DNA from 3 places in the Acetivibrio cellulolyticus CD2 genome. Region 1 is predicted to be linked to each of the others. Evidence: a T-box and tRNA genes for the amino acid it is inferred to sense, from the RefSeq annotation. Region 1 holds a T-box; the other regions hold tRNA genes.
The links. A T-box is a leader RNA that pairs with one kind of tRNA and senses whether it is charged. The one in region 1 lies ahead of tyrS (tyrosine--tRNA ligase), so its partner is inferred to be a tRNA-Tyr.

Region 1 (6,775 bases):
CTTCATAACGGGGAAGGTCCTGTTGCGTTGAAAAGTATAGCAGAAAGACAGGATATTTCTGAAAACTACTTGGAACAACTTTTTGCGACCCTTAGAAAGGCAGGTCATGTTAAAAGTGTTAGAGGGTCACAAGGTGGTTATATACTTGCCAACAGTCCTGAAAACATCACAATTGGAGCCATTTTGAGAGCACTTGAAGGTTCACTTGCTCCCGTTGAGTGTGTAGTTGAGGATGATCCTATTAAATGTACAAAGTCGGATCAATGTGTCACCAGAATAATATGGGAAAAAATCAGGGACAAGGTTAATGAAGTAGTTGATTCCATAACACTCTACGACCTTATAGAAGAATATACAAAGAATAATGAAAGCAAAGGATATATATTCAATATATAATCCCTACAAATTTAGTAAGATATTTTTGCTTTAAACTAATTTTATAGGGAATAAATAAAAAAGCAATATAATAATAACGAGACTTATAGAACATTCTAATATATTTTTATTTAAATAATAAGTAAGGAGCACTGAATATGGATAACAGAATAATATACTTTGATCATGCAGCAACAACTCCTGTAAAGCCTGAGGTTATTGAAGAAATGATGCCTTATTTCAGAAATAAGTTCGGTAATGCCTCTTCAATATACAGTATAGGCAGAGAGAGTAAAAAAGCTGTAGAAGTGGCAAGAGAGAGGGTCGCAAAATCGTTAGGTGCACTAACAAGAGAGATATTTTTCACAGGTTCCGGTTCTGAAGCAGATAATTGGGCTATTAAGGGAGTAGCTTATGCAAATCGAGATAAGGGAAACCATATAATTACTACAGCAATAGAACATCATGCAGTGCTTCATACATGCCAGTATCTTGAAAGTGATGGATTTGAAGTTACTTACCTGCCTGTAGATGAAAACGGATTGGTTTCACCAGAACAGGTAAGAAACGCAATTAAACCTAATACAATATTGATAACAATAATGTATGCCAACAATGAGATTGGAACAGTTCAGCCTATAGCTGAAATTGGCAAAATTGCAAAGGAAAAAAATGTGTATTTCCATACAGACGCTGTACAGGCTGTAGGTAATATACCTATAAATGTTAATGAATTAAATGTAGATTTATTATCCCTTTCAGGCCACAAATTTTATGGTCCGAAAGGTGTAGGTGCCTTATATATCAGAAAAGGCGTTAAGATTACAACATTCCTTCATGGCGGTGCCCAGGAAAGAGGAAGAAGAGCAAGTACGGAGAATGTGCCTGGAATTGTTGGACTTGGAAAAGCAATTGAGCTTGCAACACAGAACATTGAGCAGTATAATAGAAAATTGATGGAATTAAGAGATAGGACTATTGAAGAAATTACAAAAAAAATACCGTTTGTGAAGCTAAATGGTGACAGATATAAGAGGCTGCCCGGCAATGTTAATTTTTCTTTTGAGTTTATAGAAGGTGAATCTCTTTTATTAATGCTTGATATGAAAGGAATTGCGGCATCGAGTGGCTCTGCATGTACTTCAGGCTCGCTTGATCCGTCCCATGTATTGTTGGCAATTGGCTTACCTCATGAGATAGCTCACGGTTCATTAAGAGTGACTTTTGGTGATGAAAATACTCATGAAGATGTAGATTATCTGATGGAAGTGTTGCCATTAATAGTTGAAAGATTAAGGGAAATGTCCCCATTATATGAAAAGGTGAAAAGAGGGAATTAATATGTATAGTGAAAAGGTAATGGACCATTTTATGAACCCTAGAAATGTTGGCGAAATTGATAACGCTGACGGTGTAGGTGAAGTAGGAAACGCTAAATGTGGCGATATTATGAAAATATATCTGAAAATAGAGAACGATATCATTAAAGATGCCAAATTCAAAACATTTGGCTGCGGAGCTGCAGTCGCAACCAGCAGTATGGCTACAGAGCTTGTTGTTGGCAAGACGGTTGAAGAGGCTCTCAAAATTACAAATCAGGCTGTTGCTGAAGCATTAGATGGTCTTCCTCCTGTTAAGATGCACTGCTCCAACCTTGCTGAAGAAGCTATAAGAGCAGCCATAGAAGATTATCTGAGAAAAAACGGCAGACTTGATGAAAGTTGTGACTGCGGTGCTTGCGGAAGACGTTGTGATGATATACACCATGAGTTTGATGAGGACGACGATGACTAAAAAGAGCGTTATGATAGGTATGAGCGGCGGCGTTGATAGTTCAGTAGCTGCCGCTGTACTTTTAGAAAAAGGTTATGATGTTATAGGTGTCACAATGCAAATATGGCCGGAAACTAAAGAAGAGGTCAAATTAACTGAAGGCGGCTGCTGCTCACTGTCGGCAGTTGATGATGCCAGAGGTGTAGCTAACAGCCTTGGGATACCATATTATGTACTTAATTTCAAAGAGGTTTTTGAAGAGAAGGTCATAAACTATTTTATAGACGAATACTTAAAGGGAAAGACGCCTAACCCTTGTATAGCGTGCAACAGGCATGTAAAATTTGAATCGCTGTTGAGCAAGGCTGTTTCGATGGGCCTTGACTATGTAGCTACAGGACATTACGCAATAATTGAATACGATGAGAATAGGAAGAGGTATCTTTTAAAAAAATCAGTAACACAGCAGAAGGATCAAACATATGCTCTGTACAATCTGACACAAGATCAGCTTTCAAAAGTGCTTATGCCTATTGGTAACTATAGCAAGGATGTTGTCAGGCAAAAAGCTGCAGAACTTGGACTTTGTGTTGCATCAAAGCCTGACAGCCAGGAGATATGCTTTGTAGATGACAACAATTACGGTAGATTTATCCAAGAAAACACCGATAAAAAAATAGTTCCGGGGAATTTTGTAGATACAAAGGGGAATATTCTAGGAAGGCATAAAGGCTTAATACACTATACAGTCGGACAAAGAAAGGGCTTAGGGATCGCTTTTGGAAAACCAATGTATGTTATTGGCCTGGATGTTAAGAATAATAATGTAATACTCGGTGATAACAGTGAAGTATTTAGCGATAAATTAATAGCCGATGACTTGAATTTTATCTCAATTGATGGCTTGTATGAGCCTATGAGAGTAAAAGCAAAGATAAGATATTCAGCTAAAGAAGGGGATGCAACAATCATCCCTATTGAAAACGGCAAAGTACGGGTAGAATTTGATACTCCTCAGAGAGCTATAACTCCCGGCCAATCGGTCGTATTTTATGAGGACGATATAGTAGTTGGAGGCGGAATTATACAAGAATAGCTATTCTTCCATGTAAGGCATAGAAGCTTAATAAAATTCTTGTAAACTTAAAGTCTATATGTTAGAATAATTTAAAGACTGTGAAAGAGTGAAAGTAGTTGTCTATGGTTACACAAAAGAGAGTAGTCCGGTTGGTGAGAGGGCTTCAGCACATAGATTAACCAAATACCCTCTGGAGTTGCATGCTGAAAGTGTTTTTACATACACCACTAAGCAGAGCCGGAAGCCTACCGTTATATTGGCGGTGTATAATGAGGTACACTATATTTTGGTGTACGAATTAAGGTGGTACCACGGGAGCTTTCTCGTCCTTAACATAAGGATGTGAGGGCTTTTTTAGTTGGTATTTTTCTTTATACAGATTTGACTTTATAAATAAGATTGTTTAGGAGGAAACAATATGTCTAGTGTGTTTGAAACATTAAAGCAAAGAGGATTTATAGCACAGGTAACCCACGAGGAAACTGTAAGGGAACTTCTTGAAAAGGAAAAAGTTACTTTCTATATTGGTTTTGATCCAACAGCAGATAGTCTTCATGTAGGACATTTTTTGCAGATGGTTGTTATGGCACATATGCAGCGTGCAGGACATAAACCAATAGCCATAATCGGAGGCGGAACAGCAATGGTAGGCGATCCGAGCGGCAAAACTGATATGAGAAGAATGATGACACGCGAAGAAATACAAAGTAATGCTAACAATTTTAAAAAGCAATTGTCCAATTTTATTGACTTTAGTGATAATAAAGCGATAATGGTGGATAATGCTGACTGGCTTCTGGATTTGAATTATGTAAAATTCTTAAGGGAGGTAGGAGTTCATTTTTCAGTGAACAGGATGCTCACTGCAGAATGCTTTAAATCAAGACTTGAGAAAGGTTTATCCTTTATAGAATTTAATTACATGCTCATGCAGAGCTACGATTTCTTGAAATTATACCAGGATCATGGGTGTTTGCTCGAACTTGGAGGAGATGACCAATGGTCAAATATTCTTTACGGTATTGAACTTATTAGAAGGGTAGAAGGAAAGGATGCCTATGGTATGACTTTTACACTTCTTACAACCAGTGAAGGGAAAAAAATGGGCAAAACCGAAAAGGGAGCTTTGTGGCTTGACCCAAATAAGACACCTCCATACGATTTCTACCAGTACTGGAGAAACATAAATGACAGTGATGTTATTAAATGTTTGAAACTGCTTACTTTCCTTCCATTGAGCGAAATTGACGAACTTGCAAAGCTCAAGGATCAGCAAATAAATGAGGCAAAGAAGATTCTTGCATATGAAGTAACAAAGCTTATTCATGGTGAAGAAGAGGCTGGAAAAGCACAAAGTGCAGCTGAAGCTCTTTTTGTTAAAGGTGCAAGCTCTGAGAATATGCCAACTACAGAAATAGGTACTGAAGAATTAGCCAATGGAATTAATATACTTGATCTTTTAGTAAAGACAAAGTTAGCACCATCTAAAGGTGAGGGAAGACGTCTTATTGAACAGGGTGGAGTAAGTGTCAACGAAGAAAAAGTTGATAAAATTGATTTCATGGTAAAGGAAGAAGACTTTAAGGATGATGAAATAATCATCAAAAAGGGAAAGAAGGTTTACCATAAGGTAAAAATAATCAGATAAAACAATTGCATTAAGATATCGAGTGCCAGCAAAGTTACAATTTGCTGGCACTCGATATTATAAGGCACAACAGTCAGTCCAATATTTACATTTTTATACCAAAATACAGATTTGATATAAACGGTATTTAATCTATTTTTGTGAAGACCGGTTTCCTTTGCTCAAAGTGTGATGTATAAGCAAATCCAGCTTTTGATATCATTTCCTTAATATAATCAAACTTATAGCCAATATGTTCAGGCGTATGTGCATCCGAACTTGTACTTATAATTTCACCGCCAAGCTCCCTATAACGTTTAACTATTTCAAAATCCGGCATAGGTGAAGCCAAATTATATCTGAAGCCTGAAGTGTTTACTTCAATACCTTTACCCTTTGCAATGATTTGCTTTAGAATTGAATCGATCAAATCACTGTAGTCAGAATATTCTAATATCCTGTTGTCATAACATCCATACCTCCTTATGAGATCAAGATGCCCAAAGATGTCGAAATTGTCAAAGGATTTTAAGGTTTGAAGTACTTCTTGAAGGTATCTTGTATAGGATTCAGTTTTGCTTTTTGATTTGCAAAAATCCCCATTGTGTAAGTCCAGTTTGTCAACAATATGGACAGAGGCAATAACAATATCGAAATTGTAACTGTTTAATACCTCTAAAGTACTATCTATTACCTGGGGCTGTATACCAACTTCAATACCTTTAAATACTTTTATTCGGCCATTAAAATCACTTTTTATAAGGTCCATAGTTTCTGAGTATTTGTCAAAGTCGATCATAAACACATCATCATAATCAGGATAGTCATAATCGAGATGATCAGTAAACGAAACCCCTTGTATACCAATATTAATGGCTGTATTCAAAGCATCTATGCAATTCATATCACTATCACCTGAAAAATTACTGTGTACATGGCAATCAAACATATATCAATTCCTCCAAATTGTATAATATCGAATAGTTAAAATATAACTTCCACTATGTACAAAAGGCTTTTAATTAATATAGGTTAAGTAAAAAGTGGAAGTTGCAGTTCACCAATTCCTATAGTATTATTTATAAATCAAGAAAAAAAATAAGTCAAGAAATAAGAGCAAATATATACGAAGCCTTAACACAAGTTTGCAGAAAAGTATATTATTAAGGGATATGGAAAAGAAGGGTTTTAGTTTGGTCCTATAAAAATGCTACTAATAGCCTATATAAAAAGACTTGCATAATTTATAGAAATTATATAAAATATAAATAAGGCATTAATTGCACTTGTTTTTGATTTTGTAAAAATAGTCAAAAGTTTTCTTTTAGCTCATCCTGAAAATAGCAAGCTTTCAAAGAAATTCTAATAAGTCCGGTGTATTGAAAATAATATTTAGGGAAATCTTACAGCAACTTACTTGGTACCTTTGGTTTATTTTCATGCAATGGATAGGCTTTTAATCAGCTTAAAATGCAGCTTTAGATAATGCAATTAGGTTTAGGAGGGGTTTAGTGTGCGAAAAAAGATTACTGAAGTATCAACCGACTATAAGATTCTTATAGTAGACGATGAAGAAGGTATAATTAATTCTCTTAAAGTAATGCTTACACGAAGCGGGTATTTTTGTGTAGGTATTTCTAACCCTATTGAGGCCATAAAACACCTCGAGACTGAACCTTTTGATATGCTTATATTAGATTATATAATGTCTCCCATCCATGGAGATGAGGTTGTTGCTAAAATAAGAGAGTTTAATAAGGATATTTACATACTCCTATTGACGGGACACAAGGATCTTGCGCCGCCTCTGGAAACAATTAAAGCCCTTGATATTCAAGGCTATTGTGAAAAAGGAGACCGATTTGATCAACTTTTATTGTTAATCGAGTCAGGTATAAAATCCATATCTCAGATGCGCACTA
Region 2 (6,775 bases), on a different contig from region 1:
AGTTCTGTTATTGCTAACACAGCCTGAAAGTATAAGCAATATAAAAATCATAAAGGTAAGTCTTCTCACTCTATATACCCCCATATTTAACAAAATCTTGGAACCACGCTCATCCCCACTTGATTGTAAACACTTTCAAAAAGAATATTATATTATTATATTTATTCAGGTTAATTCTATTTTATAGCTTCAACTAAAAGTTTTGCTGCATTTTCAATATCCTGCAAACTTGCAGCTTCAACAGGACTATGAAGATATCTGCATGGAATTGAAATTGCACCTGTTGGAATTCCCCCTCCGGATATGTGTATAGCTCCAGGATCACTGCCTCCAAATTCAAGAACTTCAAACTGATATGGAACATTAATTCTATTAGCTGACTCTTCCAAAAGTTTTTTTACTTCAGGATGGCATATAACAGATCTGTCCTTTATCTTTATCGCAGGACCATTTCCGCACTTTACTTCCATAAGATTTGCCTCTGGTGTATCCCCGGTAGCTGTAACATCAAGTGCAATAGCAAAGTCCGGGTTTAATTGGTATGCTGCAGTCTTTGCACCTCTTAATCCCAGTTCCTCCTGCACTGTAAATACAAAGTATATTTCATTATCTGTCTCAGGCAAATCCTTTATTGCCTTGATTAAAACAGCACAACCGCTCCTGTCGTCTATAGCTTTTGAAATAACCATATTTCCCTGCCTTACAGCGTCACCTACAAAGCAGGCAACATCTCCGATTCTAACAGATTTCTCAGCTTCCTTCTTATCCTTTGCGCCAATGTCTATATACATCTTTGAGAGTTTGAGGCTTTTCATATCTTCCAGCTTATCTTCGTAAAATACCGCACCTATCGTCCCGTTTTTAAATCTCACCTTCTGACCAACCGAAACAAACTGTGAAACTCCGCCTACATTTGAAAACCTTATAAAACCGTTTTCATCTATATATGTAGCCATAACACCTATCTCATCCATGTGTGCGGCAACCATTATCTTTTTTCCTTTTCCTCTTTTAATTGCAAAGAGATTTCCCAGCGCATCCACATTTATTACCTGAATATCATTCTTAATCTCATTAATGATAGCCTCTCTTATTCCCTCTTCATTTCCTGAAACGCCAAAAGAGTCTGTCAACCTTTTTATCAAATCAAACATAAACGATTCCTCCTGTTTTATATCCTCTTCATCTTTAATTAAAACTTTTCGTATTTAATCAAAATCTCTGGGGCATTTAGCTTCACCGGATTTTACCTATTTCATTTTACAGCAAAAGACGAAATCAAGTCCTGATTCCTTCCCAGGTCACTTAAAACTGCCATTACAATATTCTTACAGCTCTCAAAGTCTTTTTTGCTCATAACGGATACAGGTGAATGAATATACCTGCACGGAACCGATATAGACGCTGTTACCACCCCTGCCTGACTCAACTGTATTTTTCCCGCATCATTACCACCCGATGTAGTCTGCTTGAATTGTACAGGTATTTGATTTTTCTTTGCAAGCTCATAAATATAATTAACAAGGTTCTTGTTTGGGTATGATGTACGGTCCATTATAGTAAGAGCCGCGCCATCCCCATGGATTGTGGAATATTCGTATTTGTCCACCCCGGGTACATCAGAACATGTAGTCCCCTCTACCACAAGTGCAAGGTCAGGATTGACAGTGAAGGCTGCCACCTGGGATCCTCTTAGTCCCACCTCTTCCTGTACTGTAAAGCATGCATACAGGTCAAATTCATATCTTTCTTTAAGTGCTTCAAGCAATATTGCACATCCAACCCTGTCATCCAATGCTTTTGCCTTTACAAGACCTTCTCCGAATTCGGTAAACGGACTGTAAAATGACACATAATCACCCAGTGAAACCAGCTTCTCGGATTCATCCTTTTTGTCCGTGCCAATATCTATATACATCTTTTTTTGCTTTATATTAATGCTTCTTTCATCCCGCTCCTGCATGTGAATAGGTTTTGATCCTATTACTCCCGGTATATTTTTATCTCCGACCAATACCCTTTTCCCAGGAAGTATTCTTTCATCAATTCCTCCAACAGTAGCAAATTTCAGCACACCATTCTCGCCAAACCCCGTAACCATAAACCCAACTTCATCCATATGAGCAGAAAGCATCACCTTGTATTTGCTGTTTTTTCCTTTCTTAAATGCAATCACGTTTCCCATTGAGTCGACATTAATCTCATCAGCAAATTCTTTTATATGCAGTTTAATATATTCCCTGACTTCATCCTCATTGCCCGAAACCCCATTTAATTCCGTAAGTTCTTTTATATACACCTTACTTCCTCCATTTCAACAGTAGTAGTAAAAACAAATCCAGTGCTTCTTATCATTACTGATTGCATTACAGAGCACTATCTGAAACAAACCTTGAAACCAGCTTCCCGGCATTTTTAATATCGTTGATATGTATGGTCTCTATTGTCGTATGCATATACTTTAACGGAATGGAAACCAGTAACGTAGGAATTCCAGACCTGGATACCTGAGTTGCCCAAGCTTCTGTTCCTGTGTTTCCCGGTTCCACATCAATCTGGTATGGTATATTTTCTTCCTTTGCCAAATCAATTATTTTTTTTGTATTTTGTCTGTGCAGATTTGGCCCAATTGCAATAGCCGGCCCCTTACCCAAAGGATATGTTTCATCCTTTGATGCATCCGGAATTTCCCCATGACAAGCATCAATGACAATTGCAAGATCAGGATTTATATTATAGGCAGCAATCTTTGCACCGCTTAATCCTAATTCCTCCTGTGAAGTTGCAACAAAAATTATATCATCATTATGCTTAAGCTTTGAAAGCCGATCCATAATATCAAGCAATACACCTACTCCCGCCCTGTTATCCAGGCATTTTGAACTTAGCTTGTTCCCCTTTAATTCAAATGGATATGTTTTTAAAGTTATAATATCTCCGATTGAAACCAGTTTTGAAATACTCTCCTTGTTAAAGCCTGTGTCAATATACAGATCGTCCATTTTTGCTGCCTTTTTTGTCTCTTCCGGTTTAAGAAGATGAGGCGGCTTTGCTCCAATAACTCCATAAATGTCCTCACTTCCATGCACCACTACCTCCTGTGCAAGAAGTATTTTACTGTCTACTCCACCGATACTGGTGAATTTTATAAAACCATTTTCATCAATACTTTTAACCATCAGACCGATCTCATCATGGTGAGCCATGATCATAATCTTTTTCCCAGCTTCAGCTGAACCTTTTTTATAACCACTGACATTATAAAATTTATCTATCTCTACACTATCGCAGTAGTTCTTAAATAACTCTGCAATATATTTAGATATGCCTTCCTCTCTGCCCGATACACCGGTAAATGCGCTAAGGTCTTTCAAAACGCTTATATGGTCCATTTTTCACCTCGTAAATTTTGACTTATTTCTCTACTTAATAGTATTGTTCAAAAAATATGCTTTTTAGCAAACTTTTTTGAAAGCCTGATCCAACAATATATAACTTACCAAAACTTAGTATTAATTACAACAAGATATATTGGCTTCCAGAAACAACGTACTTGTAAAAGTATTATTTAATTATATAATACCGCTCTATAAATATGCAAATAAATGGCTTGAATCAGTAGACTAAAACTAAAATTATTTTAAATTTTCTAAAAAATACTCTTGACTAAACATAACTTTTACATTATACTATCACTTGTCGTCTTTGCAAGGGCCTTTAGCTCAGTTGGTTAGAGCAACCGGCTCATAACCGGTTGGTCCGGGGTTCGAGTCCCTGAAGGCCCACCAAAACACTTGTAAGACGCCCAGATAGCTCAGTCGGTAGAGCAGAGGACTGAAAATCCTCGTGTCGCTGGTTCGATTCCGGCTCTGGGCACCAATTAAATATGGGAGGGTTCCCGAGCGGCCAAAGGGGGCAGACTGTAAATCTGTTGTCTCTGACTTCGATGGTTCGAATCCATCTCCTCCCACCAAAAAAGAGTTAGACTAATCTGTCTAGCTCTTTTAATTTTATCAATTTAGTTGATTAAATTGTTGGAATTACGAAAAGATTTACATAATGTGTATGTTGATGTTAAATTATATTTTGCAGGTTTTAGTAAAAAGGTATAGATGAACCTACATAATACCACTTTTCTCTATTGTTCTAAGTTAATTTGTCACAAATTCTTTGCCACGTATTTCTAAAACTTCAAGTTTTGAAAGGTGTAATATGATATCTTCGGATTCTTCAACCTCCAATGTTCCAGTTACCTTAATCCATTCATTGAGCTTAGGCATTTGCCCGTCATAGGAAAATTCAAATCCCACAACACCATCATTTCCACAGCAGCCAGGACTTTTTCGAATCACCGCATGACGAGTTTTACCTGTTTCCTCGTCAGTATATGAATCATACATGCCCTCTAACTGAATGGTCTTACCTTTATAATCATTGAGATTGGTATATATATCATTGCACTGTTGAATAAAGAACCTTTCACTTATTTTAACAATATTTCCACTGCTATTTGTTTGATCTTCTGGTGTTGAAACCACTGCTGATTTATCTGTCTGCTCTTCGGCTATAGATGTTGTACCAGGTTCACTTAACAATGGTTTCTTGTTACATCCGGCAAGAAATATAATTAAAATGAATAACGTAAAAATAAATATTTTTTTCATTATTAACCTCCATTTATATTAAACTTTTTTTGAACCAGTCCAGCAATAAAAAACATACAGAATGCTCCGAGGTTTACTACTACAACGCTTGCACCTGCAGGAGTTGAAAACTGAAAAGAAGCGACTAAACCAATAAAGAAACAAGTAACCGATAGTATAGTTGAACTGATTACAACGCTCTTAAAACTTTTAAATACCCTCATAGATGTTAAAGAAGGGAAAATAATAAGGCTGGATATAAGTAATGCTCCCATCATTCTCATTCCTACTACAATTATCAATGCAGTAAGAAATGCAATAAGCATGTTATATAAACCTGTTTTTGTGCCAGTGGCTTTTGCAAAGCTTTCATCAAATGTAACTGCAAATATTTTATTATAGAAAAGTACATATAAAATCAGTACTACAACTGATACAGTTACGCTAAGGTAAAGATCTCCTTTACTCATTGTAAGTATACTTCCGAACATATAGTTACATACATCAGCGTTCATTCCTGTGGTTAATGATATGGTAATAACACCTATTGCAAGAGAACTGCTTGAAATAAGCGCTATGGCTGCATCACCTTTAATTTTGCTATTTTCGCTTAACCTAAGCAGTAAAAATGCCGCAAGAATGACCAAAGGTATTGAAACCTGTAGAGGTGCAAGATTCAATGACATTGCTATTGCCAAAGTTCCAAATCCAACATGGGAGAGTCCATCACCAATCATAGAATAACGCTTTAGAACAAGACTTACTCCAAGCAAGGATGCACATAAAGAAACGAGAATACCTACCACTAAAGCTCTTATAATAAAGGGATAAGAAAAAAGCTCTTGCAATAAATTAAGCATTTTCTACACCTCCCATCATTCTAATACCTATATTGGTATTCATATATTCCATTGTGGAACCAAAAAACAAGGGTGATGTTTGCATGTGTAAAATCTTATTGCCGTATTGGACAGCACTCTGTATATCATGAGATATCATAATGATTGTTATACCGTGTTCATGATTTAACTTATAAAGCAAGGAATACATTTCCGAAGACACAACGGGATCAAGACCTGAAACCGGTTCATCCAACATTAACAGCTTATCGGTAGCGCACAGAGCGCGTGCTAAAAGCACGCGCTGTTGTTGCCCGCCAGATAAATCACGGTAAGACTTCTTTTTAAATGCTTCAATCCCAAGATGTTTTATATTATTTTTAGCATTTTCTCTATCTTTTTTTGAATAAAATGGCATAAATCCATGCCGATTTAAACAACCTGAAAGTACTACCTCATATACACTTGCAGGAAAATCTTTTTGAACAACTGTTTGTTGAGGCAGATAGCCTATTTCCTTTTGTTTTAATCCGTTAAATATAATCTGACCATTGGCAGGTTTCAATAGACCTAGAATGCCTTTCATTAAAGTACTTTTGCCCGAGCCGTTTTCTCCAACAATATAAAGATAGTCTCCCTGCATTAATTCAAAGCTTACATCCTTTACAGCAAAACCTCCATCATATTTAATTGATATTCCCTTACAAGAAATGATACTCATCACTTACCAAGCCCCTTTCTCAAATTCTCAGCATTTTGTTTCATTAGAGAAAGGTATGTCACTCCTGAATCAAAATCTTCTCTTGAAACATTATGGCAAGAATGAAGAAGAAGCATTTTTGAGTCTGTTTGTTCACATATTGATTTGGCTACATTCTGATTGCTGAGTTCCACATAGTATACATAAGGGATTTTGTTTTTCTTCACTGTATCTACCATATATGCGATAGTTGAAGCACTTGCATCTGTTTGGTCACTGCATCCGCCGAATGCTGCACAATATTTAAGACCGTATTCATCCACAAAATAGCGAAACGGAAATTTATCAGCAACTACAATTAGCTTATTTGATGAATTCTTTACAATCGAAGCAATATCCTCATCAACTTTTTTAATTCCATCAATATAATTTTGGGCATTTTGACGGTAAAATCCAGCGTTTGTTTTATCCTTTTCACATAAACATTCTGAAATCGCTCCAATCAATTTTATGGCATTCTTCGGTGACGTCCAAATATGTTCATCATATTCATGCTCTTCTTTTTTATCATGTCCCTCACTTTCAGACTCATC
Region 3 (6,775 bases), on a different contig from region 1:
GCGGTCTATTTTTTGGACTTGGTGCGGCAAGCAAGTGGATAGCTTTTTATGGTGCTGCAGGACTTGCACTGTTATTCTTCGTTACTAAGATAAGCGAATTTAATGATTACAAAAAACTAATTGCTAAAGAGCCACAAAAAGGCTCCTGGGTATACCGATTCTTCCCGCTCTACGTTAATTCTACAGTTGCATACTGTGTCTTTGCATTTATTTTAATGCCATTAATTATATACACCTTGTCATATATCCCTTGGATGCAGGTTCCCGGCGAAGGTCACGGGCTAAACCTCTTTTACGACAATTCAGTCAGTATGTTTAATTATCATTCAAACCTGGTAGATGATCATCCTTATCAATCATCCTGGTGGGAATGGCCTATTATGGTCAAACCAATGGCCTTCTATTTTGGAAGTGATTTAGAACCTGATATGGCTTCAAAGATTTTTACCATGGGTAACCCTGCTATTTGGTGGACAGGTATTCTCGTCTTTGTTATATTCACGGTCTTTGCACTTTCAAAATTAAAGAAATACTATGTCCCAATCTTCATTACATCGGCTGCAGCATTTGCATTTACAGCACTACCAGGCACATTAACTACTTCTGTTACTAAATTCGGAAGGCTGGAAACATGGTGGATGGCAATATGTGCCACTATATTAATACTATTGCTCATCCTGTCAAAATTTGATAAAAAGCAGCTACTCGCCTCAGCTGCTTCTTATATAGGTTTTATAATTCCCGTTTTACTTTTCTACGGAGCAGAAAAAAATCTGGATTTTTATAAGCAATTGAGTACTCGCTTGGCAATATTGATTTTTCTAGCAATTTGTATTTCAATATTGTTTAGGGGAATATATAAATACGACAGAAAGTTGCTTGTAATTATGGCAGCAATAGTCTTTCAGTATATCCCCTGGATATTTATTACAAGAGTAGCATTTATCTATCACTACTTCTCTATAGTACCATTTTTAATACTTTCAATAGTTTATATAATAAATATTTTTGTCGATAAATATCCTAAAGGAAAGTTTATAGCCTATGTTTATCTTGGATTGGTGTTTGCACTTTTTGTCCTTTATTATCCAGGTCTCTCAGGACTTGAAGTGCCTATTGAATACATGGGCAATTTAAAATGGTTTGGAACCTGGTATTTTTAAATAAGACTTAGGAGGAGAAATTACATGTCTGAAAAAATAGTTTGTTCTGTTGTAGTTCCGCTTTATAATGAGGAGGAAGTTCTTCTTGAAACCTATAAGAGGCTCAAAAAAGTCATGGACTCTTTAAATGAGCCCTATGAAATAGTCTTTGTAAATGATGGAAGCAGAGATAAAACAGCTCAAATGGTGTATGAAATTTGCAATAAGGATAATACAATAAAGTTCGTCGACTTTGCTAGAAACTTTGGGCACCAGACAGCTATAACAGCTGGAATGGACTTTTCCGAAGGAGACTCTGTTGTAGTAATTGATGCTGACCTTCAGGATCCACCTGAATTAATACCTAAAATGATTGAAAAATGGCGCGAAGGTTACGATGTTGTTTATGGAAAAAGAGCCAGCAGAAAAGGAGAAACCTTCTTCAAGAAGTTTACTGCAAAAGTGTTCTACCGCTTCTTAAGAAGCATGACTGATGTTGATATTCCTGTAGATACCGGTGACTTCAGGCTTATTGACAGAAAAGTTTGTGACGCATTAAAACTGGTTAACGAGAAAAATAGATATATTCGAGGAATTATAAGCTGGCTGGGTTTCAAACAGTACGGGTTGGAATTTAACAGGGATAAGCGCTTTGCTGGAGAGACAAAGTATCCTTTAAAGAAAATGATCAGATTTGCTGCTGATGCAATAACTTCATTTTCATACAAGCCATTAAAGCTTGCTTCTTATACTGGTATGCTATTGTCCTTCCTCAGCTTTATTTACCTTCTTGTAGTGCTTTGTACAAAGCTGTTTATGCCAGCTATTACTCAGCCAGGATGGGCTTCTATACTTGCAGTTGTCTTGTTTTTTAACGGTATTACATTGATGATTCTTGGTATTATTGGAGAATATATTGGAAGAATTTATGATGAAGCAAAAGGAAGACCATTATATATTGTCAGGCAGACAAAGAATTTTTCAGAAGAAAAGTCAAATAAGATTATAGGAAGAAAATAATATTCCTATGTTATAAAGCTCGAAGGTCTTATACCTTCGAGCTTTATATGTAATACCAGGCAACATAATAACGCAAAAAACATATCACTAATATGTTTCCCTCTCCTCAATTAAAAAAAGCTCTAAAAAGCTTTATAAAGCCTTCTAGAGGGACATTTCAAACCCTAATACTATTTTACATAAATGTTAAGTAACTATCTTTTCATCTGGCTCTCCTATTTTTCTACTTGAATTGAGGATAATGCTCATTGACTCCCGTAGCATAGCTATGGGTTTATTGGCTAACACAAATAAATAAAGCGAGTCAAATGACTCGCTTCATTTTGGTGGGAGGAGATGGATTCGAACCATCGAAGTCAGAGACAACAGATTTACAGTCTGCCCCCTTTGGCCGCTCGGGAACCCTCCCATATTGGAGCTGGTGGACGGAATCGAACCCCCGACCTATTGATTACAAGTCAATTGCTCTACCTGCTGAGCTACACCAGCATATTAAATTTTAATGGCGACCCGGAAGGGGCTCGAACCCTCGACCTCCAGCGTGACAGGCTGGCATTCTAACCAACTGAACTACCGGGCCATATTTTTTTGACCTGCTAACTGGCCTACCAGCTATTTCCCTTTCTGACAGACCAGCAGTTTGCACAGGTTATAATGGTGACCCATAGGGGATTCGAACCCCTGTAGCCGCCGTGAAAGGGCGGTGTCTTAACCGCTTGACCAATGGGCCATAAATATCATCGGCTTTCGTTTTGTTATCACTTGCGTCAACCGACAAAATATATTCTAACCAGATCAGAGCAAAAAGTCAAGCATAATTTAAAAAAAATTTTGTAGAATTTTATCCCCATTTTAGCATTCAATAGGTGCCACGGCCAAAATGCTTATATCCCTAGCCTTTGAGAACTGAGTCATAAAGAATAACTCCACTAACAGTTCTGTTAAAAGTCATTAAAAGGCGGACTATATACCATAAAATTCAATAAACACACGTGCAAATTAAGAATGAGATTTATAACCATGTCTTTAATCAATTTCATTAACGCTTTTTTGCTTTGCTGCAGCTCAAAAAGCACCAATATTTTATATGGGTTCCTTCTAATATAGTCAGCTTGCGTTACCTCCATAATAAATGCCAATATACGCTGATAATGGTATGGTAATGGTAACTAGGACAGGACAACACAAGATTAACATAAAGAAGCGCACATATTGGCTTGCATTTGGTTAGAAAACAATGCAAAAAAGCGTGCATTTCATATTTTCTGAAATACACGCTTTTTTGTTTTGGTGAGCCATCCGCGACTCGAACGCGGGACACCTTGATTAAAAGTCAAGTGCTCTGCCAACTGAGCTAATGGCCCATGCCTTAAATTTCTACCGCACAGTTATATATATTACAGCAGAACTCATAGTTCTGTCAACCAGTTTTTCAAAATTATTTTAAAATATTTTTAAAATATAGTAAAGATCCTTATGGTAGCATTGCTAGCTGGCTTATTTAAATACATTTTACTAAAAGCAATTAGGCTTATAAAAGTGCGATTAAAAAGGAAAAAGAGAGATAATATTTAAAATAATACGCAAGTTTTAGGAACTATTTTACATTTTTATAAGTAAAGGGAGCATCGCTCACTACTTTTTAAGTAGTTTTACGACACTCCCTAAGTATAAATCATAAATATATCTTCACACTAAGAAAACTTTATACTCTTACCGTTTGCTCTCTTTCTTTTCCTACTCCAATTAGCTTTATTTTAACACCTACGAGCTCTTCAATCCTGTTCAGATACTTCTTTGCATTCTCTGGTAAATCATTAAAATTCCTAACACTTGAAATATCCTCATTCCATCCGTCAAATTCTTCATAAACAGGCTCACATTTAGCAAGCTCTTTCAAGCTTGCAGGAAAAGCTTTTGTCTCTTTACCGTCTTTCTTGTATGCTACACAAAGTTTGATCTTAGGGAGCTTTCCAATCGTATCTACATGATTTATTGCAAGTCCCGTTAAACCATTAACCCTTGCGGCATATCTTATCATAACCAAATCAAGCCACCCACAACGTCTCGGTCTTCCTGTGGTTGTACCATACTCCCAACCAAGCTCTCTTATGGTATTGCCTATTTCGTTATCCTGCTCAGTCGGAAATGGTCCAGCTCCAACTCTCGAAGTATAAGCCTTCAAAACGCCATAAACCTCATCAATATATACAGGCCCTATTCCAGCACCTGTACAAACTCCACCCGCTATAGGGTTTGAGGATGTAACATACGGATATGTACCAAAATCCAAATCCAGGAACGTAGCTTGAGCTCCTTCAAACAAAATTTCCTTTTCAGCTTCAATACTATCAAAAAGTAAGCTGTTAGCATCTATAACATGAGACTTTAACTTTTTAGCATATTCCAAATATTCTGAAATTACTTCGTCCTCGTTAATTGCCTGCCCGCCATATACTTTTTCAATAATAAGATTCTTAACAGCAAGGTTTTCTTTTACCTTTTTTACAAAAATCTCTTCATCTATTAAGTCACACATTCTTATTCCGGATCTTTCTGTTTTATCGGCATATGCAGGTCCTATACCTCTTTTTGTAGTTCCTATTGAATTTTCTCCTCTAAACTTCTCCTGAAGCTCATCAAGGAGTCTATGATATGGCATTATTACATGCGCTCTATCACTAATTAAAAGTTTATCTGTACTAATTCCTTTATCCGCAAGATTCTCCATTTCTTTTAATAAAACGGCCGGATCTACAACTACTCCATTCCCAATTATGCACGTTTTCCCCTTATGAAGGATACCTGATGGTATGAGGTGCAACGCGTATTTAACTCCATCCGCGACTATTGTATGTCCTGCATTATTTCCGCCTGAAAAACGTACTACTACATCTGAGGTTTTGGCAAGCATATCAATATACTTTCCCTTTCCCTCATCACCCCATTGTGTGCCTATTACTACTCTGGTAGCCATTCTACCATTCCCCCTATTCCGGAAGTCAGACCACAAATAATAGCTCTTAATGGTACTGCAAATTTCCTTATTTTTGACAACATATAAATTATAACCGCAAAACAAACCAATTACAATATAAACCTTACTTTAATTATTGTACCATATCCCTGTGAAAAAGCAACCAGTTTTCCGAATATTAATTCATTTTTCGCTCTCATTGTTCGGATTTCATGCTAATAAAGGACCTTTCTAGCACATTTAGGCGTATTTCTAAGTGTTTTGAAACTTCCTCAAATAAAAATAAGACACTCTTACTTAGCGTCTTATTTTTGTAACTCAGTATAATATTGTTCTTATTTAAGAATTTATGCCTGTTCCTTTTTGGCAAAATACTCATTAAGTTCTTTAACAAGTTTTTCAGCATCTATACCATGAATTGCACAAGCATCTTCAATACTTTCCCCAGATGAAGATGGGCAACCCAAACAGTGCATTCCATTATTTAAGAATATAGGTGCAGTTCCCCTATCAATTCTTAAAACCTCTGATATTATCATATCTGATGTAATTTTGTTCATGCTTTTCCCTCCTATATTCAAATTACTAGTGTTTATTATACACTACTCCTTGATAAAAATATACCCTATTAAATAGTTTGTCTAAACATTTTCTTTCCTGCTTCATATAAATTATTCCCTAAACTATCAATGATAACTGTTACAGGGAATTCTTTAACTGTTAACTTTCTTATTGCTTCTGTCCCTAAGTCGGGAAAAGCAACTATTTCTTCATGTATTATACTTTTAGCTATTAATGCTCCTGCCCCTCCAATAGCACCGAAATATACAGCTCCATATTTCTTCATAGCCTCAATAACGCTATTGTCTCTGAGACCCTTTCCTATCATTCCGCTTAAACCCATCTCAATGAGTTTTGGTGTATAAGCATCTACCCGGCCGCTCGTAGTTGGACCCGCTGATCCAATCACCTCTCCGGGCTTTGCCGGACATGGTCCAACATAATATATAACCTGGTCCTTTATATCAAAAGGTAGGCTTTTACCTTCTTCCAGCAAACCAATCATTCTTTTATGAGCAGCATCCCTTGCAGTATAAATAATACCGCTAATATTAACTATATCTCCTGCTTTAAGCTTTTTTACATCAGCCTTACATAAAGGTGCTTCCAAATTGTACAGCAATTTTATCCCTCCAATACATTTATCTCTATATCTCTGCCTCTGCATGCCTTGTTACATGGCAATTAATATTGACAGCAACAGGAAGTCCTGCTATATGAGTAGGATATACCTCAATATTTACAGCTAACGCAGTAGTCCTTCCACCAAGACCGGATGGACCTATTCCCAATTTATTTATATCACTTAACAATTGGGCCTCAAGTTCGTTCACATATTTAACATTACTTCTTTGATCTATTGGCCTTAAAAGCGCCTTTTTAGCCAACAGTGCTGCCTTTTCCATTGTTCCGCCTATACCAACACCTACTATAATAGGAGGGCATGGATTTGGCCCCGCATTGTCAACAGTATCTATGACAAACTTCTTGACTCCATCCAATCCATCTGATGGCTTTAACATCTTCAAAGCACTCATATTTTCGCTTCCAAATCCTTTAGGAGCAACAGTGATTT

Region 2: it has a tRNA-Tyr gene. The T-box ahead of tyrS (tyrosine--tRNA ligase) is inferred to sense a tRNA for this amino acid. The anticodon was not compared.
Region 3: it has a tRNA-Tyr gene. The T-box ahead of tyrS (tyrosine--tRNA ligase) is inferred to sense a tRNA for this amino acid. The anticodon was not compared.

The regions. Positions count from the first base shown of each region.
Region 1 covers NZ_JH556658.1:843,538-850,312, forward strand. Annotated here, with positions in the region: gene ACECE_RS0219140 (RrF2 family transcriptional regulator) at 1-396, shown strand, start outside; gene nifS (cysteine desulfurase NifS) at 534-1,715, shown strand; gene nifU (Fe-S cluster assembly scaffold protein NifU) at 1,717-2,169, shown strand; gene mnmA (tRNA 2-thiouridine(34) synthase MnmA) at 2,162-3,244, shown strand; T-box leader at 3,316-3,560, shown strand; gene tyrS (tyrosine--tRNA ligase) at 3,645-4,874, shown strand; gene ACECE_RS0219165 (histidinol-phosphatase HisJ family protein) at 5,002-5,802, opposite strand; gene ACECE_RS0219170 (HD domain-containing phosphohydrolase) at 6,367-6,775, shown strand, end outside.
Region 2 covers NZ_JH556651.1:238,125-244,899, reverse strand. Annotated here, with positions in the region: gene ACECE_RS0201350 (M15 family metallopeptidase) at 1-69, opposite strand, end outside; gene ACECE_RS0201345 (M42 family metallopeptidase) at 177-1,154, opposite strand; gene ACECE_RS0201340 (M42 family metallopeptidase) at 1,256-2,299, opposite strand; gene ACECE_RS0201335 (M42 family metallopeptidase) at 2,367-3,392, opposite strand; tRNA gene ACECE_RS0201330 (tRNA-Ile) at 3,712-3,788, shown strand; tRNA gene ACECE_RS0201325 (tRNA-Phe) at 3,804-3,879, shown strand; tRNA gene ACECE_RS0201320 (tRNA-Tyr) at 3,889-3,973, shown strand; gene ACECE_RS0201315 (TIGR03943 family putative permease subunit) at 4,152-4,664, opposite strand; gene ACECE_RS0201310 (metal ABC transporter permease) at 4,667-5,503, opposite strand; gene ACECE_RS0201305 (metal ABC transporter ATP-binding protein) at 5,496-6,203, opposite strand; gene ACECE_RS0201300 (metal ABC transporter substrate-binding protein) at 6,203-6,775, opposite strand, start outside.
Region 3 covers NZ_JH556655.1:25,160-31,934, forward strand. Annotated here, with positions in the region: gene ACECE_RS0211850 (glycosyltransferase family 39 protein) at 1-1,163, shown strand, start outside; gene ACECE_RS0211855 (glycosyltransferase family 2 protein) at 1,188-2,162, shown strand; tRNA gene ACECE_RS0211860 (tRNA-Tyr) at 2,487-2,571, opposite strand; tRNA gene ACECE_RS0211865 (tRNA-Thr) at 2,576-2,651, opposite strand; tRNA gene ACECE_RS0211870 (tRNA-Asp) at 2,666-2,742, opposite strand; tRNA gene ACECE_RS0211875 (tRNA-Glu) at 2,818-2,892, opposite strand; tRNA gene ACECE_RS0211880 (tRNA-Lys) at 3,451-3,526, opposite strand; gene ACECE_RS0211885 (adenylosuccinate synthase) at 3,868-5,139, opposite strand; gene ACECE_RS0211890 (DUF1858 domain-containing protein) at 5,487-5,699, opposite strand; gene ACECE_RS0211895 (Fe-S-containing hydro-lyase) at 5,768-6,322, opposite strand; gene ACECE_RS0211900 (fumarate hydratase) at 6,348-6,775, opposite strand, start outside.